DNA from 4 places in the Burkholderia sp. 22PA0099 genome. Region 2 is predicted to be linked to each of the others. Evidence: predicted binding sites of a transcription regulator. Region 2 holds the regulator's gene; each other region holds the start of a gene.
The links. The regulator FliA, encoded in region 2, starts transcription of late flagellar genes. The targets are predictions, from matches to a motif close to CTAAAGTTTNNNNNNNNNNNGCCGNTA.
Positions count from the first base shown of each region.

Region 1: the regulator FliA is predicted to act here: its motif matches at 1,959-1,985, upstream of flgM (flagellar biosynthesis anti-sigma factor FlgM).
Region 3: the regulator FliA is predicted to act here: its motif matches at 2,082-2,108, upstream of fliS (flagellar export chaperone FliS).
Region 4: the regulator FliA is predicted to act here: its motif matches at 1,526-1,552, upstream of flgK (flagellar hook-associated protein FlgK).

Region 1 covers NZ_CP163165.1:431,474-435,704, forward strand. Annotated here, with positions in the region: gene AB4851_RS17150 (multifunctional CCA addition/repair protein) at 1-961, shown strand, start outside; gene AB4851_RS17155 (flagella synthesis protein FlgN) at 1,086-1,526, opposite strand; gene flgM (flagellar biosynthesis anti-sigma factor FlgM) at 1,596-1,928, opposite strand; gene flgA (flagellar basal body P-ring formation chaperone FlgA) at 2,058-3,527, opposite strand; gene flgB (flagellar basal body rod protein FlgB) at 3,743-4,231, shown strand.
Region 2 covers NZ_CP163165.1:58,434-62,664, forward strand. Annotated here, with positions in the region: gene ahcY (adenosylhomocysteinase) at 1-1,223, opposite strand, end outside; S-adenosyl-L-homocysteine riboswitch at 1,325-1,392, opposite strand; gene AB4851_RS15530 (RNA polymerase sigma factor FliA) at 1,557-2,318, opposite strand; gene AB4851_RS15535 (MinD/ParA family protein) at 2,345-3,157, opposite strand; gene flhF (flagellar biosynthesis protein FlhF) at 3,150-4,231, opposite strand, start outside.
Region 3 covers NZ_CP163165.1:394,532-398,762, reverse strand. Annotated here, with positions in the region: gene AB4851_RS16995 (flagellar hook-length control protein FliK) at 1-1,173, opposite strand, end outside; gene AB4851_RS16990 (flagellar protein FliT) at 1,232-1,564, opposite strand; gene fliS (flagellar export chaperone FliS) at 1,561-1,998, opposite strand; gene fliE (flagellar hook-basal body complex protein FliE) at 2,144-2,485, opposite strand; gene fliF (flagellar basal-body MS-ring/collar protein FliF) at 2,775-4,231, shown strand, end outside.
Region 4 covers NZ_CP163165.1:442,364-446,594, forward strand. Annotated here, with positions in the region: gene flgJ (flagellar assembly peptidoglycan hydrolase FlgJ) at 1-422, shown strand, start outside; gene AB4851_RS17215 (flagellar brake protein) at 722-1,474, shown strand; gene flgK (flagellar hook-associated protein FlgK) at 1,596-3,587, shown strand; gene flgL (flagellar hook-associated protein FlgL) at 3,602-4,231, shown strand, end outside.

The DNA of each region.
Region 1 (4,231 bases), 370 kb from region 2:
CGCGATGGCGCGCGAGGTCAGCCCGGACGGCACGCTGACCGGCGAGGTCGTCGATCCGTTCGACGGCCGCGCCGATCTGGCCGCGAAGCTGTTCCGCCATGTCGGGCCGGCGTTCGTCGAGGACCCGGTGCGAATCCTGCGCGTTGCGCGCTTCGCGGCCCGCTTCGCCGATTTCACCGTCGCGCCCGATACCGTCGCCTTGATGCGCGCGATGGTGGCGGCCGGCGAGGTCGATGCGCTGGTGCCCGAGCGGGTGTGGCAGGAAGTGGCGCGCGGGCTGATGGAGGCGAAGCCGTCGCGGATGTTCGCGGTGCTGCGCGAATGCGGCGCGCTCGAACGCATTCTGCCCGAGGTGGACGCGCTGTTCGGCGTGCCGCAGCGCGCCGACTATCACCCCGAGGTCGATACCGGCGTGCACGTGATGATGGTGGTCGATTACGCGGCCAAGCACGGCTATTCGCTGCCGGTGCGCTTCGCCGCGCTGACGCACGATCTCGGCAAGGCCACCACGCCGGAGCATGTGCTGCCGCGCCATATCGGACACGAAGGGCGCAGCGTCGATCTGCTCAGGCCGCTGTGCGACCGGCTGCGCGTGCCGAACGAGTGTCGCGATCTGGCGCTGCTGGTGGCGCGCGAGCACGGCAATCTGCATCAGGTGATGGGGATGGGCGCAGCGGCGCTGGTGCGCCTGCTCGAACGCGCCGACGCGCTGCGCAAGCCGGCGCGCTTCGCCGAGATGCTGCAGGCCTGCGAATCGGATGCGCGCGGCCGGCTCGGGCTGGAGGCGCAGCCGTATCCGCAGGCCGAACGGCTGCGGCGCGCGCTGGTGGCGGCGCGGGCCGTGGATGCCGGACAGGTGGCGGCCGGCATGAAGGGCAACCCGGAAGGGATCAAGGACGCGGTGCACCGTGCGCGGGTGGCGGCGGTGGCGGGGGAACTGGGAGTGGGCGAAGAGGCGTGACGCCGAGGCCAGGCCGGGCAGCGCCCGGCTGCTGCCCAACCTGCGGCCCAACCTGCGGCCCAAAACAAAACCGGCGCGGGCAGCCCAGGCTGCCCGCGCCGGCGGTCATTTCAGCGAATCGGATTCAGCGAACCGGCGCCGAGACGCGGCCGTCCGGGCCGTACAGGCCCGCGCGCGGCGGTTGCGCGCGCAGCACCTGCAGGGTGCGCTCGTTGTAGTCCATGCGGATGCGGATCAGCATGCCGTTGTTCAGATTGGCGTGACGCACGCGCTCGGTGGCGTCGCGCAGCAGGCGCCAGCGGCTCGCGACGCTCGGGTCGCGCTCCGAGGCGGCGTCGATGCCGGCGCGGCCGGCCGGATAGCCGAGAGCCACGAGCTGGGTGTCGCGCAGCTTTTCCAGCGTGGCGAGGCGTTCGACCAACTCGGTCTTGCGCTCGATGATGCCGGGCAGCGCTTCGGCCGGCGACGCCGCCGTCAACGCCTGTTGCTCGTAGGCGAGCAGCGACGCGAAAGCCTCGACCGTCGCGTGTTCGTCGTTGATCGTCGCCAACAGTGCTTCTTTCATTGCGTCTCGCTCAAAACGCCGACGTGCGGACCATCCGCGCGCCGATTGCCGTCGCCCACCGCCGGCCGGTCAGCCGAGCTGGGGCGGCGTGCGCAACAGTTCGCTCGCCGTCTGCAGGATGCCGTCGGCGATCTTGCCGGTGTCGATCGACAGCGAACCGTTGCTGATCGCGTCGCGGATCGACTGGACTTTCGCGGTGTCGATGTCGGACGAGCCGGACGCCGCGAGGGATTGCAGGTTGGTCGACAGGGACGACAGGTTCACGTTGGCGTCGCTGCTGGCGGAGGCCGTGTCGGTCGCGGCGGACGCGGCCGGAGCGGCGGCGCTGGCCTGCGTGCGCGACGAAGCGGCGTCGGTGGACGCCGGGCGGACATTGGAGGCGGAGGAGGAATCGATTTTCACGATGGGCTTTCCTGAACGATTTGAGCGAGATAACGGCATCGCAGGGCCGAACTTTAGCGCTCGATCCTCAGTAAAGGCTTTCAGAAACAAAACTTTGCAATCTTTCCGGCTGCCTCGGCCGAGCCGCCATCATAAAGGAATCTCGACCGTCCCCGAGTCCTTCACCACCCCCATCACGATCTGCCCCTCGGCCATCCGCACCCGCACCTGCTGACCTGGCCCCGCATTGTTCAGCACACTGCCTTCCGACGAAATCGAAAACCCATGACCCGCCACCACCACGCGCACGGTCTGGCCGATGCTGACCGCCGAGGCGCTGCGCAGCATGTCCTGGCGCAGCGGCAGCCCGAGTGCCACGCGCATCAGGGCGGTGCCGCCGACTGCCTGTGACGGATCGGTGACGATCGCCAGCGGCAGCATGGTCAGGTCGCCGTCGCGCGGCGTCAGGTCGGCCGCCGTCAGCACGTCGCCGGGCGCCAGCGCGCGGGCGGCCACGTAATAGGTGCCCTGCACCGTGATCTTCGATTGCAGGAACAGCGTCCACGGTTTCGCACCGGCGCAGCGCACGCCGACCGTGGTGCGGCCCCACAGACGCGCGCCGGGCGGCAGAAACGGTTCGAGCGTCGTGCAGGCCGCCAGCCCGCGCGGGAACGCCGGCGAGACGGTGACGGTCGCCTTGCCGGGCAGGCCGGCGGTCTGCTGGCGCAGGAACGCGAGCGCGGCCTGGCGGATCGCCTCCGGGTCCTGCTGGCCGTCGGCGACCGGCGCGGCCGGTGCTGCGGCTTGCGGCGCGGCCCCGGTTTCGGCGGGTGAGACCGGTACGGCGGACGGGTGTGCCGACACGCGCAGGATGCCCGGCCGGGCATAACGCATCGCGTTCGTGGCGGGCGGCGCGTCCTGCGCGACCACCGGGGCGACCTGCTGCGCGCGGGCGGCGGCCGACGGGGCCGGCGCGGCGGGCGCGCGATAGACGGCGGGCTGGTAACCGGATTTGACCGAGGCAGGGGCCGGCGCAGCGGGGGCCGCCGGGGCGGTTTGCAGCGCGGAGGCCGCCGCCGCGCGACGGGCGGCAGCGATGCCGGCGGCATAACCGGCCGCGTAACCGGCCTGAGCGTTCGGCGCGGCCGATTGAGTGGCCGATTGAGCGGCGGCCGGGCTCGCCTGCGGCATGGCGGCGCGGTTGTCGGGATACAACGGCGGCTCGGCCATCGGCGCCGTGGCGGCTGCGCGCATCGCGGCGTTGCCGCCCGTCACCACGCCGGTCGCGGCGTTCGGATCGCCGCTCAATACGATGTCGTGCGACGGCGCGCCGCCCGAGGCGGCGCTGCCGCCGCCGTAAGCGTTGCGCAAGTCGGCCGAACTGTAGGCGTTCAGGCTCGACGGGCCGCGCGGCGCCGGGTTGGCGATGCCGTGCGCGGTGGCGTTCGACAGCGCCGCTTCGGCCGATTCGCCGCGGCCCGGGATCACGATCATCCCGTCGCCGCCGGCCGTCTGGGCCAGCGCGGCGGCCGGCAGCAACACGGCCAGGCCGAGCGCGGCCGCCATGCGGCGTGCGGCGCGTACGCCGAATCCGCGCACACGGCCAGATGCTGTCGCCATCGCCGCCTCCTGAAAACCGTTGGTACGGATCGCATTCTAGGGAGACGGTCCATCCGACAAACGATGAATAGAGGGGGGCTTTGCCGGTTATTCGTCCGATTGCCGCTTGCGTCTCGCGCCTACGATGCATGTCATCGAAAAGCGTCTCTGTGCCTGCCGCGTCCTGCGCGTCGTGGCGACGGGACGCCGCCCCGCTTCCGATGGAGGAATGCCCGATGCTGGACAAACTCGATTCCGAATTCGCGTTCAACCGCCAGGCGCTCGACGTGCGCGCGTACCGGCAGGAACTGCTGTCGTCGAACATTGCCAATGCCGACACGCCGGGCTATCAGGCCCGCGACGTCAATTTCGGCGCGGCGCTGGGCCGCGCGCTGTCGCACCAGAGCGGCCAGACCGGCGCGGACAACGCGTCGCGGCTGCCGATGACGCAACCGGCCGGCGTGACGAGCGGCATGACGCTGGTGTCCACCGAGGCCGGCCACATGAGCGGCAAGACCACCCTGAGCGCCACCGGCGGCCCGAGCGACGACTACGGCCGCGTGTCGTACCGCATCCCGCGCCAGCCGTCGCTGGACGGCAACACGGTGGATCTCGACGCGGAACGCGTGCAGTTCGCCGACAACACCATTCATTACCAGGCCGGGATGACGGCGGTCACCGGCCAGATCAAGGCGATGCTCGCCGCGATCCAGTCGGGCAGCTAA
Region 2 (4,231 bases):
GCGAGCGTCTGGTTGGCGAACGAGTTCGACATCACGAACGACGGGTGGCCGGTCGCGCAGCCGAGGTTGACCAGGCGGCCTTCGGCCAGCAGGATCACGCGCTTGCCGTCCGGGAAGATGATGTGGTCGACCTGCGGCTTGATGTTGTCCCACTGGTACTGGCGGGTCGACGCGATGTCGATTTCGGAATCGAAGTGGCCGATGTTGCAGACGATCGCGTTGTGACGCATCGCCTTCATGTGGTCATGGCCGATCACGTGGAAGTTGCCGGTGGCCGTCACGAAGATGTCGGCCTTGTCGGCGGCGTATTCCATCGTCACGACGCGGTAGCCTTCCATCGCCGCCTGCAGCGCGCAGATCGGATCGATTTCCGTGACCCACACGGTCGCACCGAGGCCACGCAGCGATTGCGCGCAGCCCTTGCCCACGTCGCCGTAGCCGGCCACCACCGCGATCTTGCCCGCGATCATCACGTCGGTCGCGCGCTTGATGCCGTCCACCAGCGATTCGCGGCAGCCGTACAGGTTGTCGAACTTCGACTTGGTGACCGAATCGTTGACGTTGAACGCCGGGAACGGCAGGCGGCCGTCCTTTTCCATCTGGTACAGACGGTGCACGCCGGTGGTGGTTTCTTCCGTCACGCCCTTGATGTGCGCGAGGCGCGTCGAGTACCACACCGGATCGGCGTCGAGGTGCGCGGCGATCGACTTGTACAGCGCGACTTCTTCCTCGTTGGTCGGCTTGGCGATCACCGAGCGATCCTTCTCGGCCTTCGCGCCGAGGATCAGCAGCAACGTGGCGTCGCCGCCGTCGTCGAGGATCATGTTGGCGAATTCGCCGTTCGGCCATTCGAAGATGCGGTGCGAGAACTCCCAGTATTCGTCGAGCGATTCGCCCTTGAACGCGAACACCGGCACGCCGGCTTCGACGATGGCCGCGGCCGCGTGATCCTGCGTCGAGAAGATGTTGCACGAGGCCCAGCGCACGTCGGCGCCGAGCGCCTTCAGCGTCTCGATCAGCACGCCCGTCTGGATCGTCATGTGCAGCGAACCGGCGATGCGCGCGCCCTTCAGCGGCTGCGATGCCTTGTTTTCCTCGCGGATCTGCATCAGGCCGGGCATTTCGGTCTCGGCGATGTTCAGTTCCTTGCGGCCCCAGGCGGCCAGCGCCAGGTCGGCGACGAGGTAATCGTTGGAAGCTTTCGAATCGATAACGGCGTTCATCACGCCCTCCTTTCTTGATGGATCAAAGATTGGTGACGTGAGCGCCGTTCAAGGAGCGACTCGCTGGCCGGAGGGTTCGTGGGGACGGACCCGCCGGGCGGTGCGGGCCGCGCGGTGAAGATTTCCGAGCCTGGCGGGCAGGACGCCCGTCGCAACGCTCCTCGGAAACGAGCACGGATTGTAGCAAACAGTCGTGAACAATTCCCACACGCACGGCGCGGGATTCGACGGCCGAAATCCCGCGATCGATCGCGACGATGGCGGCAGGCGGGCACTCGCCTGCGGGCCTCGTGCGGCGCGCCGTGGCGCACTGCGGCACCCGATACGCGGCGCTCAGTGTTCGGCGCCGACCCAGGCCTGTTCGCGCAGGCGGGCGCGCAGACGCGCCACGGCCTGGCTGTGCAACTGGCACACGCGCGATTCGCTGACCTCCAGCACCGCGCCGATTTCGCGCAGATTCAGCCCGCGCTCGTAATACAGCGACATCAGCAATTTCTCGCGCTCGGGCAGGCGATCGATCGCCTCCACCAGCGCGGCGCGCAGGTGATCGTCGAGCAGCGCCGACAGCGGGTCCGAATGGTCCACGCGATAGCGGTCGAGGAACGGCTCGTCGTCGGCGGAGCGGTCGAAATCCTCGTAATAGATCAACTGGCTGCCGTGCAGATCCTGCAGCATCGACTGGTACTCGTCGAGCGGCATCTCCAGGTGCGTGGCGATCTCGGTTTCGTTGGCCGGGCGGCCGAGCTTCTGCTCGACGCGGTGCACGGCCTGCTCCACCTCGCGCGAGGTCTTGCGCAGGCTGCGCGGCAACCAGTCGTTGCTGCGCAGCTCGTCGAGCATCGCACCGCGAATGCGCTGCGTCGCGTAGGTTTCGAACTGCGCGCCCTGATCTTCCTTGTAGCGGCCGGCCGCGTCGAGCAGGCCGATCATGCCGGCCTGGATCAGGTCGTCGAGATCGACGCTGGCCGGCATCTTCGCGACCAGTTGCAGGCCCAGACGACGCACCAGCGGCGCATATTTCGCGAGCACCTCGGCTTGCCCCATCCCGGCCTCGGCCATCGCCGACGTGGACAGTTTTCCTTGAGCGTTGTACATCGGCTCTCTCCTGGTAGCCCTTTGGGTCAGGCGGCTTGCGCCGCACCCCGTTCGACGGCCGGCGTAGCGGCGAACGGCCGGCCGGCGACCGGCGCCGAACGCATCGGCCAGTACAGCAGGTCCGACGCGATCTGCCGGTAGTCGCGCGCGGCGGCGGCCGACGGAAACGCGTCCACCACCGTGTGCACCAGTTCGCGGGCGCGCGCGACGAGCGGATCGGCGCTGACGTAGCCGCCTTCTTCCAGCGCGACCGTCAGGTAGCGCCCCGCCACGCCGGCCAGATTCTCGTAGGCGGCGCGCGCATCGGCTTCGCTCTGCACGTGGTTGATCAGCACGCGGAACTGCGCGAGCGCGTGCGCGTAGTGCAGGCGCTTCATGCAGGCATAGGCTTCGGTGATCGCCGCGCCGGCCACCCGCGTGACGATCAGCACGTCGTGCGCGGCGCGCGCGAGCGCCGACAGCGCACCGTTCGCGTCGCGCTGGGCGTCCACCAGCACGATGTCCGCCGCGCCGTCGAGATAGGCGGCCAGGCGCTCGTCGTCGTAGCCGTCGCGCGCCAGATCGGCCGCCACGCACAGCGAGAAGCCGGCCTCGTGACGCACCGTGGTGCCGGTGCGCAACCAGGCGCCGGCCAGCGTCGCGGTGGCGGATTCCACGTCCGAGCGCTCGTCGACCACCAGCACGTCCTTGCCGAGCGCGGCCAGCGCGGCGGCCAGATTGACGACCGCCGAGGTGCAGCCGACGCCCGACGGGCCGCCGGTGACCGCAACGATCCGGGTGGCGCGGCCGGCCAGCAAGCGCCGCAATCCTTCGGCCTGATCGGTAGTGCGCTTATCCAAAGTAGACCTCGTGTTGTCCGGCGCCCGGGCGGCCGGCCAGAGCCGACAGCATGCCGGGCAGTTCGTCTTCGTGCGGCACGAACGGCGAGCCGTCGCGCGGCACGCAGAACGCGCTCTTGAGCAGGAACTTGCGGGTGGCGACGTACAGGTTCTCCGGCACCTTCTGGCCGGTCGACACGTAGTGCACCGGCAGTTGGTAGCGGATCACCGTGTCGAGCACGCTGCCGAGGTTGGTGGCCTCGTCGAGCTTGGTCAGGATGCAGCCGGCGAGATCGGTCTGACCCGCGCCGCGATAGGCCTGCACCACTTCGTTGAGCGTATCGCCGTGGCTGGTCGCCGACATCAGCAGCAGCCGCTGCACGCGCGAATCGGCGCCTTGCAGCATCGCGATCTGGTCGGACACGGTGCGGTCGCGCTGGCTCATGCCGATCGTGTCGATCAGCACGATGTGCTTGTTGCGCAGCTCCGAGAGCGCCAGTTGCAGATCGCCGCCGTCCTTCACCGCATGCACCGGCACGCCGAGAATCCGGCCGAAGATGCGCAGTTGTTCGTGGCCGCCGATCCGGTAGCTGTCGGTGGTCAGCAGCGCGACCTTGCTGGCGCCGAAGCGCATCACGCAGCGCGCGGCCAGCTTGGCGGTGGTGGTGGTCTTGCCCACGCCGGTCGGCCCCATCAGCGCGAACACGCCGCCGCGCTCCATCAGCGCATCCTCGCTGTCGAGCACCGGCAGGTTGCCGGCCAGCACCGTTTCGGCCCATTCGCAGGCGCCTTCGAAGCTGCCCGCCGACACGTCGGCCGGCAGGTTGTCGACCAGGGTGCGCACCAGTTGCGCCGAGAAGCCGGCCGAGAACAGGCGCTTGGTCAGCGCGCCATGCAGCGGGCTGCGGCGTTGGCGGTCGCCCCACACGAGGCCGGCGAACTGCTCTTCCATCATGCCGCGCATCGCCGACAGCTCGTTCATCACCGTCTCGTTGACGATCCGCTCGATGCGCGAATTGACTTCGTCGGCGATCGAGGCGGCCGGCGTCTGGGTGCCGCGCACCACGCGTTCGGCGAGCTTGGCGACGGCCGGCG
Region 3 (4,231 bases), 340 kb from region 2:
TTCGGCATCCACCGCGCCGAGCGACGGCAGCGACAGCACCAACCGCGTACGCCAGGCAAGCTGGCCATCGTCGCCCTGCGCGCCGCCGGCGTCGGGCTCGATGCTCCAGTCGAGCCGCGCGCCGGGCCATGCCTCGCCGGCCCACCGGAACTGGTCGGTGGCCAGCAGATCGAGCTGCTGGCGCACCAGCGGCAACGTGGCCGGGTGGACGGTGGCCATCGCCGCCGCGTTGTTGGCGTTGGTCGCGCCGGCATCGGCCGCGCCGGGCGGGTTCGAGAGCGCGTCGAGCAGGCGGTTCGCGCCGTTGTCGGCCGCCAGCGACGCGTAGGCCGACGCGCCGCTCGCACCGAACTGGCCGGCCGGCGCGCCGTGCGTGCCCTGGCCGGCGGCCGTGCCACCCGCCTGAGCCGGCGCGGAAGATGTGGAAGACGAGGATGCCGAGCCCGAGGACCCTGGCGGAGCACCGCCGCCCGGAGTCCGCGCGCCGGGATCGCGCGTCAATTGCTGCTGCGGCTCGCCGGCGAGATCGGCGACCGGGCGCTGGCCCGCCAGCCACTGGGCGAGATGGGATTCGTAGAACAGGCCGCTGTCGGACACCGCACGCGCCAACGCGGCGGCCAGCGCCGCCACGGCCGCGTTCGCCGCCGCCGAGGCAACGGGCGCGGCGTTGGCGGCGCCATCTGCGCCATTCGCGGCGTTGCCGGCACCCGCAGCATTACCCGCCCCTTGCGCGCCGGCATTGCCGGCGCCCGCCGTCGCGGCGCTCGATGCCGAGCCGGCGCCATTCCCCGCACCCGCCGAACCGGCCGCGGCCGCCCCCGCTCCAGCCTGCGCAGCCGCCCCGCCATCCGCCGCCGCCGGCATCAGCAGCGCCGCGATCTGCGGCCCGGTCAGCAGCGGCACGCTGCCGATCACGACCGGCGTGGCGTCGCCACCGAAACGGGAGATCGCGTCGAGCGTCAGCGCGACGTTCGACAGTGCGGTCTGGGCGGAGGGAGCGGGCGGCGTCGTGGCCGGCAACGGCAGCGGCGCGGGCGTCGCGGTGCCGGGCGCACCGGCCGGCACGCCGACCTGCGCGGCCGAAGCGGCAGGCGCGCCGGCCGACACGCCTTCGAGCAGGCTGTCGATCCGGCTGACAAGCATGGCAGCGGTAACGGCGTCGATCCCGGTCATCGTGAGCTTGCGCGCGGCATCACGCCGGCGTCGTGAGAGTGACGGCCGCCTGTCGCGTTCAGCGACGTGCCTGGTAGATATCCTTGAGCACCCGCGTCGAGCGGCCGCCGTCGAACAGCGCCGACAGCCGGGCCACTTCGGGGCTCGCCAGATCGCGAATCGCCGCGTCGTCGGCCAGGATGCGGCGGATCAGCGTGTACTTGTGGCCGCGTTCGGCCTGATCGAGCAGCACCCCTTCCTCGGCGACCCGGAGGCCGTCGACGAGCACCTGATACTCGCTCTGCAGCCCATTGACCGCCGTCCAGTCGGCACCGCGGGCGGCCGTCAGCATCTGGCCGGATACATCCGCGATAGCCTCATAGAGGGCGAGGTAGGCTGCCTTGCGATTCATCGTGCGATTTCCGGCTGGGCTTGGGATGCCATCATGCGTGCGACTTCCGGAGCGATGCCGCTCCAGGCTTCCTCCAGCGTGGCGAGCAACCCGTCGACCTCGACGAGCATCGCATCGCTGGCCTTCACGTTCGCCTCGAGCAGGCGGCGCACGATGTAGGCGTAAAGGGCGTCGAGCCGGCCGGCGATCTCGCCGCCGGCCTCGACGTTCAACGAGGCCTGCAGGCCGTTCTCGACGATCCGCATGGCCTTGCCGATCGCGTCGCCGCGCGCGCCGACGTTGCCGGCGCTCAGGTGCAGGCGTGCATGGGCGATCGCCTTGCGGGCGCCCTCGTAGAGCATGGCGATCAGGCGATGCGGAGACGCGCCCATCACCCCTGTCTCGACGCCGACGCGCGCGTAGGCGTTGGCTCCAGCGTGTCCTGGGGAAAACATGACGGCCCTCCTGTTGGTGCGATCGTGACGGGTTACGCGACGCCCGTCGAAACGGCACGTGTAACGCAGAGTAATAACGGCGTTATCGGTAAGGGCGAGGAAAGCTTTAGAGCGCGGGCCGTATCGGACGCAAAAAGAGGGGCGTTCAGACCGACATCTGCATGATGTCGTTGTAGGCGCTGACCAGCTTGTTACGGACCTGAAGCCCGAACTGGAAGCCGATGTTGGCCTTTTGCGCGTCCACCACCACGTCGTTCAGCGACACGTTCGGGGCGCCGAGTTCGAACGCCTTGGCCTCGTTGGCCGAGGTGGCCTGCGCGTCGCTGATCTTGTCCAGCGAGGATTTCAGCGCGCTCGCGAAGCTGCTGGCCGTGGCCGCGCCGTTGCTGGCGCCAGTGGCTGCCGCACTGGCGCTGCCGGTGGCCTGGGCGGCCATCGCCTGCATTTGTTGGAGCGCCGAAGCGATTCCGTTGACGGGCGCAGTCATGAAGTCTCCGCAGAAAGAGTCGGGGTGACGGACCGGCGCCGGGCCGGCAGGCTGGCACGCCCGATCCGGCCCCGGTGGTTCGCGACGGCCGCCCCGAGGGGGCAGCAAAACGGCGCGATGCCGGATTGCGAGCAAGGATAGCAAGCGCCCCCGGCGGCAAAGCCGGTGAAGTACGGGTAAAACTCGGTTCTTTTCGGCCGATGGGGGGTGGGCGCGAGCCGGAATAATCGCATCGTGTCATTGTCCGTCCGCTCGGCCGAGCGGCAGCCGCTGTGGAGAACCCCGAAGCATGGATTCGCAGGCCAATTCGCTGATCAACCCCGACGCGCGCACCGCCGTCGCCGGCACGTCGCCCAACGCGGCGATGCCCGGTGGCGCGCTGCCGGGCGCTGGCGCAGGCGCTGCCGACTTCGGTCTGGGCGGCTTTGCCGAGCGCCTGTCCGGCTTCTCGGGCCTGTCGCGGATGCGCACCAATCCCAAGCTGCCGTTCGTGATCATCACGGCGCTCGTGATCGCCGCCATCGTCGCGCTGGTGCTGTGGAGCCGCGCCCCGGATTACAAGGTGCTGTACAGCAACCTGTCCGATCGCGACGGCGGCGCCATCATTACTGCACTGCAGCAATCCAATACTCCGTATCAATTCACCGATGGCGGCGGCGCGATCCTGGTGCCGTCCAATCTGGTGCATGAAACGCGCCTGAAGCTGGCCGCGATGGGCCTGCCCAAGGGCGGCTCGGTCGGTTTCGAGCTGATGGACAACCAGAAGTTCGGCATCAGCCAGTTCGCCGAGCAGGTCAATTACCAGCGCGCGCTCGAAGGCGAGCTCGAACGCACCATCGCATCGATCAACGCCGTGCGCGGCGCGCGCGTGCATCTGGCGATCCCGAAGCCGTCGGTATTCGTGCGCGACCGCGAGGCGCCGAGCGCCTCGGTGTTCGTCGATCTGTACCCGGGCCGCGTGCTCGACGACGGCCAGGTGCTCGCGATCACCCGCATGGTGGCCTCGGGCGTGCCCGACATGCCGGCCAAGAACGTCACGATCGTCGACCAGGACGGCAACCTGCTGACCCAGCAGTCGTCGGCCTCGGGCCTCGACGCCAACCAGCTCAAGTACGTGCAGCAGGTCGAGCGCAATACCGAGAAACGCATCGACACGATCCTCGCGCCGATGTTCGGCGCCGGCAACACGCGCGCCCAGGTCAGCGCCGACATCGATTTCTCGCACACCGAGCAAACCTCGGAAAGCTACAGCCCGAACGGCGCGCAGCAGCAGGCCGCGATCCGCAGCCAGCAGACCTCCAGCTCGACCGAGATGTCGCAAAGCGGCGCGGGCGGGGTGCCGGGCGCGCTGTCGAACACGCCGCCGCAGCCGGCCTCGGCCCCGATCACGGGCGCCAGCGGCGCGGCCGGCACGCCGCCGACGCCGGTCAGCGACCACAAGGATTCGACCACCAACTACGAACTCGACAAGACCGTGCGTCACGTCGAGCAGGCCACGGGCGGCGTCAAGCGCCTGTCGGTGGCGGTGGTGGTCAACAACCTGCCGGTGGCCGACGCGAAGGGTCACGTCACCATGCAGCCGCTGACGGCCGACAAGCTCGCGCAGGTCCAGCAGCTCGTGAAGGACGCGATGGGCTTCGACGCCAAGCGCGGCGACTCGGTCAACGTGGTCAACAGCCAGTTCACCGAAATCGCCGATCCGCTGGCCAACGTGCCGTGGTGGCGCACGCCGGACATGATCGCGAT
Region 4 (4,231 bases), 380 kb from region 2:
CCGATGCGGCGCAGGCGGCCAGCGCCGCCACCGGCATTCCGGCGCGCTTCATCGTCGGCCAGGCCGCGCTCGAATCGGGCTGGGGCAAGCGCGAGATTCGCGGCCGCGACGGCCAGTCGAGCTACAACGTGTTCGGCATCAAGGCGACCAAGAACTGGACCGGGCGCACCGTGTCGGCCGTCACGACCGAATACGTGAACGGCCAGCCGCATCGCGTGGTGGCGCAGTTCCGTGCCTACGATTCGTACCAGCACGCGATGACCGACTACGCCACGATGCTGAAGAGCAACCCGCGTTACGCCGGGGTGCTGAACACGGCGAGCACGCCGGAAGGCTTTGCGAACGGCATGCAGCGCGCCGGTTATGCGACCGACCCGCACTACGCCAAAAAATTGATCTCGATATTGCGTCAAATCGTGTAAAGCGCGCAACGTGCTGGCGCTTTATGTCGCGGTACGCAACGTGAACGCACAAATGACCGAGGGTTAACCCTTAATTTATTGGTAATTCGGCAACATTTTCTACGCGTTTTCAGGTATATCTCCTGTTGAATTTACTTTTAGCCAAAGAATTACGAACGATTTCGATCTACACTCTGCGCTGACGCTGCGGGCCGTTCGAGGTCCGCGTCGAGCAAGCCGCGGCCGTGCATGCCGCCGGCACTCCGTGCGACCGGGCAAGCCGGCGCCAGGCAGAAGATGACATCCGGCAAGCCAACACCATGAACACCGAAGCACAGACCGCCACGTCGGAGGACGACGATTCCCTTCCCGATTACGGACGTCGCAACCCGCTCGAAATTGGCGTGCAGTTGCGCAACCTCCTGAATCGCGGGGATTTCCTCACGGTCCGCTATGCGGGCGGGCAGCTCGTCACGCGCATTCTCGCCGTCGATGTGCGCGGCGGCGCGTTCACGTTCGACTGGGGCGCACTCGAAGCGCAGAACGCCCAGTTGCTGGCCGCCAAGCGCGGCGCGTTCGAGGCGCTGCCCGACGGCGTGCGCGTGGAGTTCTCGATCGGCACGCCCACCCAGGTCGATTACGAGGGCCGCCCGGCGTTTCTCGCGGCGTTCCCGGAAGTGCTGTATTTCGTGCAGCGCCGCGAGTATTTCCGCGTCGATGCGCCGATGCTCGACCCGTACATCGCGCGCGGCACGCTGCCCGACGGCGATTCGTTCACGTTCGAGATCGACAACATCTCGCTCGGCGGCATCGGCCTGCGCACCACCGACGAACGCGCGGCCGCGCTCGATCCGGGCGTGACGCTGCCGGACGTCGAACTGAGCCTGGCCACGCACGGCAAGCTGTCGCTCGATCTGCAACTGGTGTCGATGCGCAGCATCGACGTGCCGAACGGGGTGCGCCGCTATCAGGCGGGCTTCCGTTTCGCGTCGCTGCCGGGCGCTGCCGAGAACACGCTGCAACGTCTGATCACGCAACTCGAAGTCAAGCGCCGCCAGCTCGCCCGGGGCTGACGCACGCCGCTTTCCGGCCCGAGGGCCGCCGCCGAAATTCGCGCGCGCGGCCTCAATTTCCGCCGGCTGCGGCCGTTATACCGGGTGTCCCTTTCCCGGAGGCCGTGCGCGGCCGGCATTCATGTCCAACAATCTCCTGAACATTGGACTCAGCGGCCTCAACGCTGCCCAATGGGGTATCAACGTCACCGGCCAGAACATCAGCAACCAGGCGACCGCCGGCTATTCGGTCGAGCGCCCCGTGTATGCCGAAACCGATGGCCAGTACACGTCGAGCGGCTATCTGCCGAGCGGCGTGTCGACCGTCACGGTGCAGCGCCAGTACAGCCAGTATCTGTCGGCTCAACTGAACGCGGCGAACACCACCGGCAGCGCGCTGAGTTCGTATTCGTCGCTGGTCGCCACGCTGAACAACTACGTCGGCAGCCCGACGGGCGGCGTGGGCGCGGCCATCTCCAGCTATTTCACCGGTCTGCAGAACGTCGCCAACGGCGCCGCGAGCGCGGCGACCCGTGCCACCGCGTTCAGCGCCGGGCAGACGCTCGCGGCCCAGTTGTCCTCCGCCGGCGCGCAATTCGACGCGCTGCGCACCCAGGTCAACTCGCAACTGCAGAACTCGGCCACCCAGGTCAACGCACTGACCTCGCAAATCGCCCTGCTGAACCAGCAGATCGCGGTGGCGGGTTCGTCGGGCCAGCCCCCGAACCAGTTGCTCGACACGCGCGACCAGGCGGTCGCCAGCCTGTCGCAACTGGTGGGCGCGACGGTCACCACGCAAAGCGACGGCAGCTACACGGTGACGATCGGCAACGGTCAGCCGCTGGTGCTCGGCAACACCAGCTACCAGATGACCACGGTGCCGTCGGCATCGGACCCGAGCGAGCTGTCGCTGGCCGTGCAGAGCAGTTCGACGACCACCGGCGGCACGCCGCAGGTGCTGGCCGACAGCACGGTGACGGGCGGCTCGATCGGCGGCGCGCTGCAGTTCCGCAGCCAGACGCTCGACCCGGCCGAAGCGCAGCTCGGCGCGATCGCCGTCAGCTTCGCCGCGCAGACCAACGCGCAGAACGCGCTCGGCATCGACGCGAACGGCAAGCCGGGCGGCAACCTGTTCACGGTGCCCGCGCCCACCACCATCACGAACCTGAACAACACCGGCACCGGCGTGCTGTCGGCCAGCTTCGACAACGCCCAGCAGCCGCCGAACAGCGATTACACGCTGTCGTACGACGGCACCACCTACACGCTCAAGAACAAGACCTCGGGCGATGTGGTGGGCACGGCCACTTCGCTGCCGGCCACGCTCGGCGGCCTGAAGCTGTCGGCCACCGGCACCATGAACGCCGGCGATTCGTTCACCATCGAGCCGACCCGCGGCGCGCTGAACGGCTTCGCCGTGGCGGCCACCGACGGCTCGGCGATCGCCGCCGCCGCCCCGGTGACGGCCAGCGCCAGCGCCAGCAACACCGGCAGCGGCAAGATTACCCAGGGCACGGTCACGGCGGGCTATCAGATGCCGTCGTCCACCACCACGCTGACCTACAACTCGGCGTCGAAATCGCTGACGGGTTTCCCGGCCGGCACCACGGTAACCATCGGCACCACGCCGCCCACCACGGTGACGATCGCCGACGGCACGACGCAAGTGCCGTACGACCCGACCCAGGGCGCGACGCTGACCATCACCAGCACGGTTCAGCCGCCGCCGGCCGGCGTCATGAACAACGTGTCGGTCACGCTGTCGGACACGCCGTCCAACGGCGACACCTTCACGATCGCCCCGGGCGGCGCCTCGAACGACGGCCGCAACGCGCAGTTGCTGTCGTCGCTGGCCACCTCGAAGGCCTTCGACGGCGGCACCACCACGCTGACCACTGCCTACAGCAGCTACGTCAACAACGTCGGCAACACCGCGGCGCGTCTGAGTGCGGCCAGCTCCGCGCAGACCGGCGTGGTCAGCCAGATCACCACCCAACAGCAATCCGTGTCGGGCGTGAACCAGAACGAGGAAGCGGCGAACCTGGTGCAGTACCAGCAGATGTACCAGGCCAACGCCAAGGTCATCCAGACCGCCCAGACCCTGTTCACCACGCTGCTCGGCATCTTCAACTGACGGAATCGATCATCATGCGCATCGCGACTTCGCAGTTCTATACGCAGAACATCGAGTTGATGAACAACCAGGAATCCCAGATCTCCACCCTGTATCAGCAGGTGGCGAGCGGGAACCTGCTGTTGACGGCGGCCGACAATCCGCTGGGGGCCGCGCAGGCCGTGCAGCTGTCGGCTTCGTCGGCCACGCTGTCGCAATACTCGACCAACCAGTCGACCGCGCTGAACGCGCTGCAACTGGAGGATTCGACGCTGAGCAGCGTGACCAGCACGCTGAACGCGATCGTGCCGAAACTCAGCAACGCGATCAACGGCACGCTGTCGGACAGCGACCGCGCCGCGCTCGCGGCGCAACTGCAAGGCCAGCGCGACACGCTGCTGAACCTGGCGAACACCACCGACGGCGCCGGCAACTACATCTTCGCGGGCTTCCAGAGCACGGCGCAGCCGTTCACCAATTCGTCGGCGGGCGGCGTGAGCTTCTCGGGCGACACCGGCCAGCGCAACGTGCAGATCTCCGACACGCAGAGCGTGTCGCAGGGCGACAGCGGCGTGAACGTGTTCCTGTCGGTGCAGGCGGTCGGCAGCGTGGCGGTGCCCGCCGGCGGCGCGGGCAACACCGGCTCGGGCACGGTCGGCACGGTC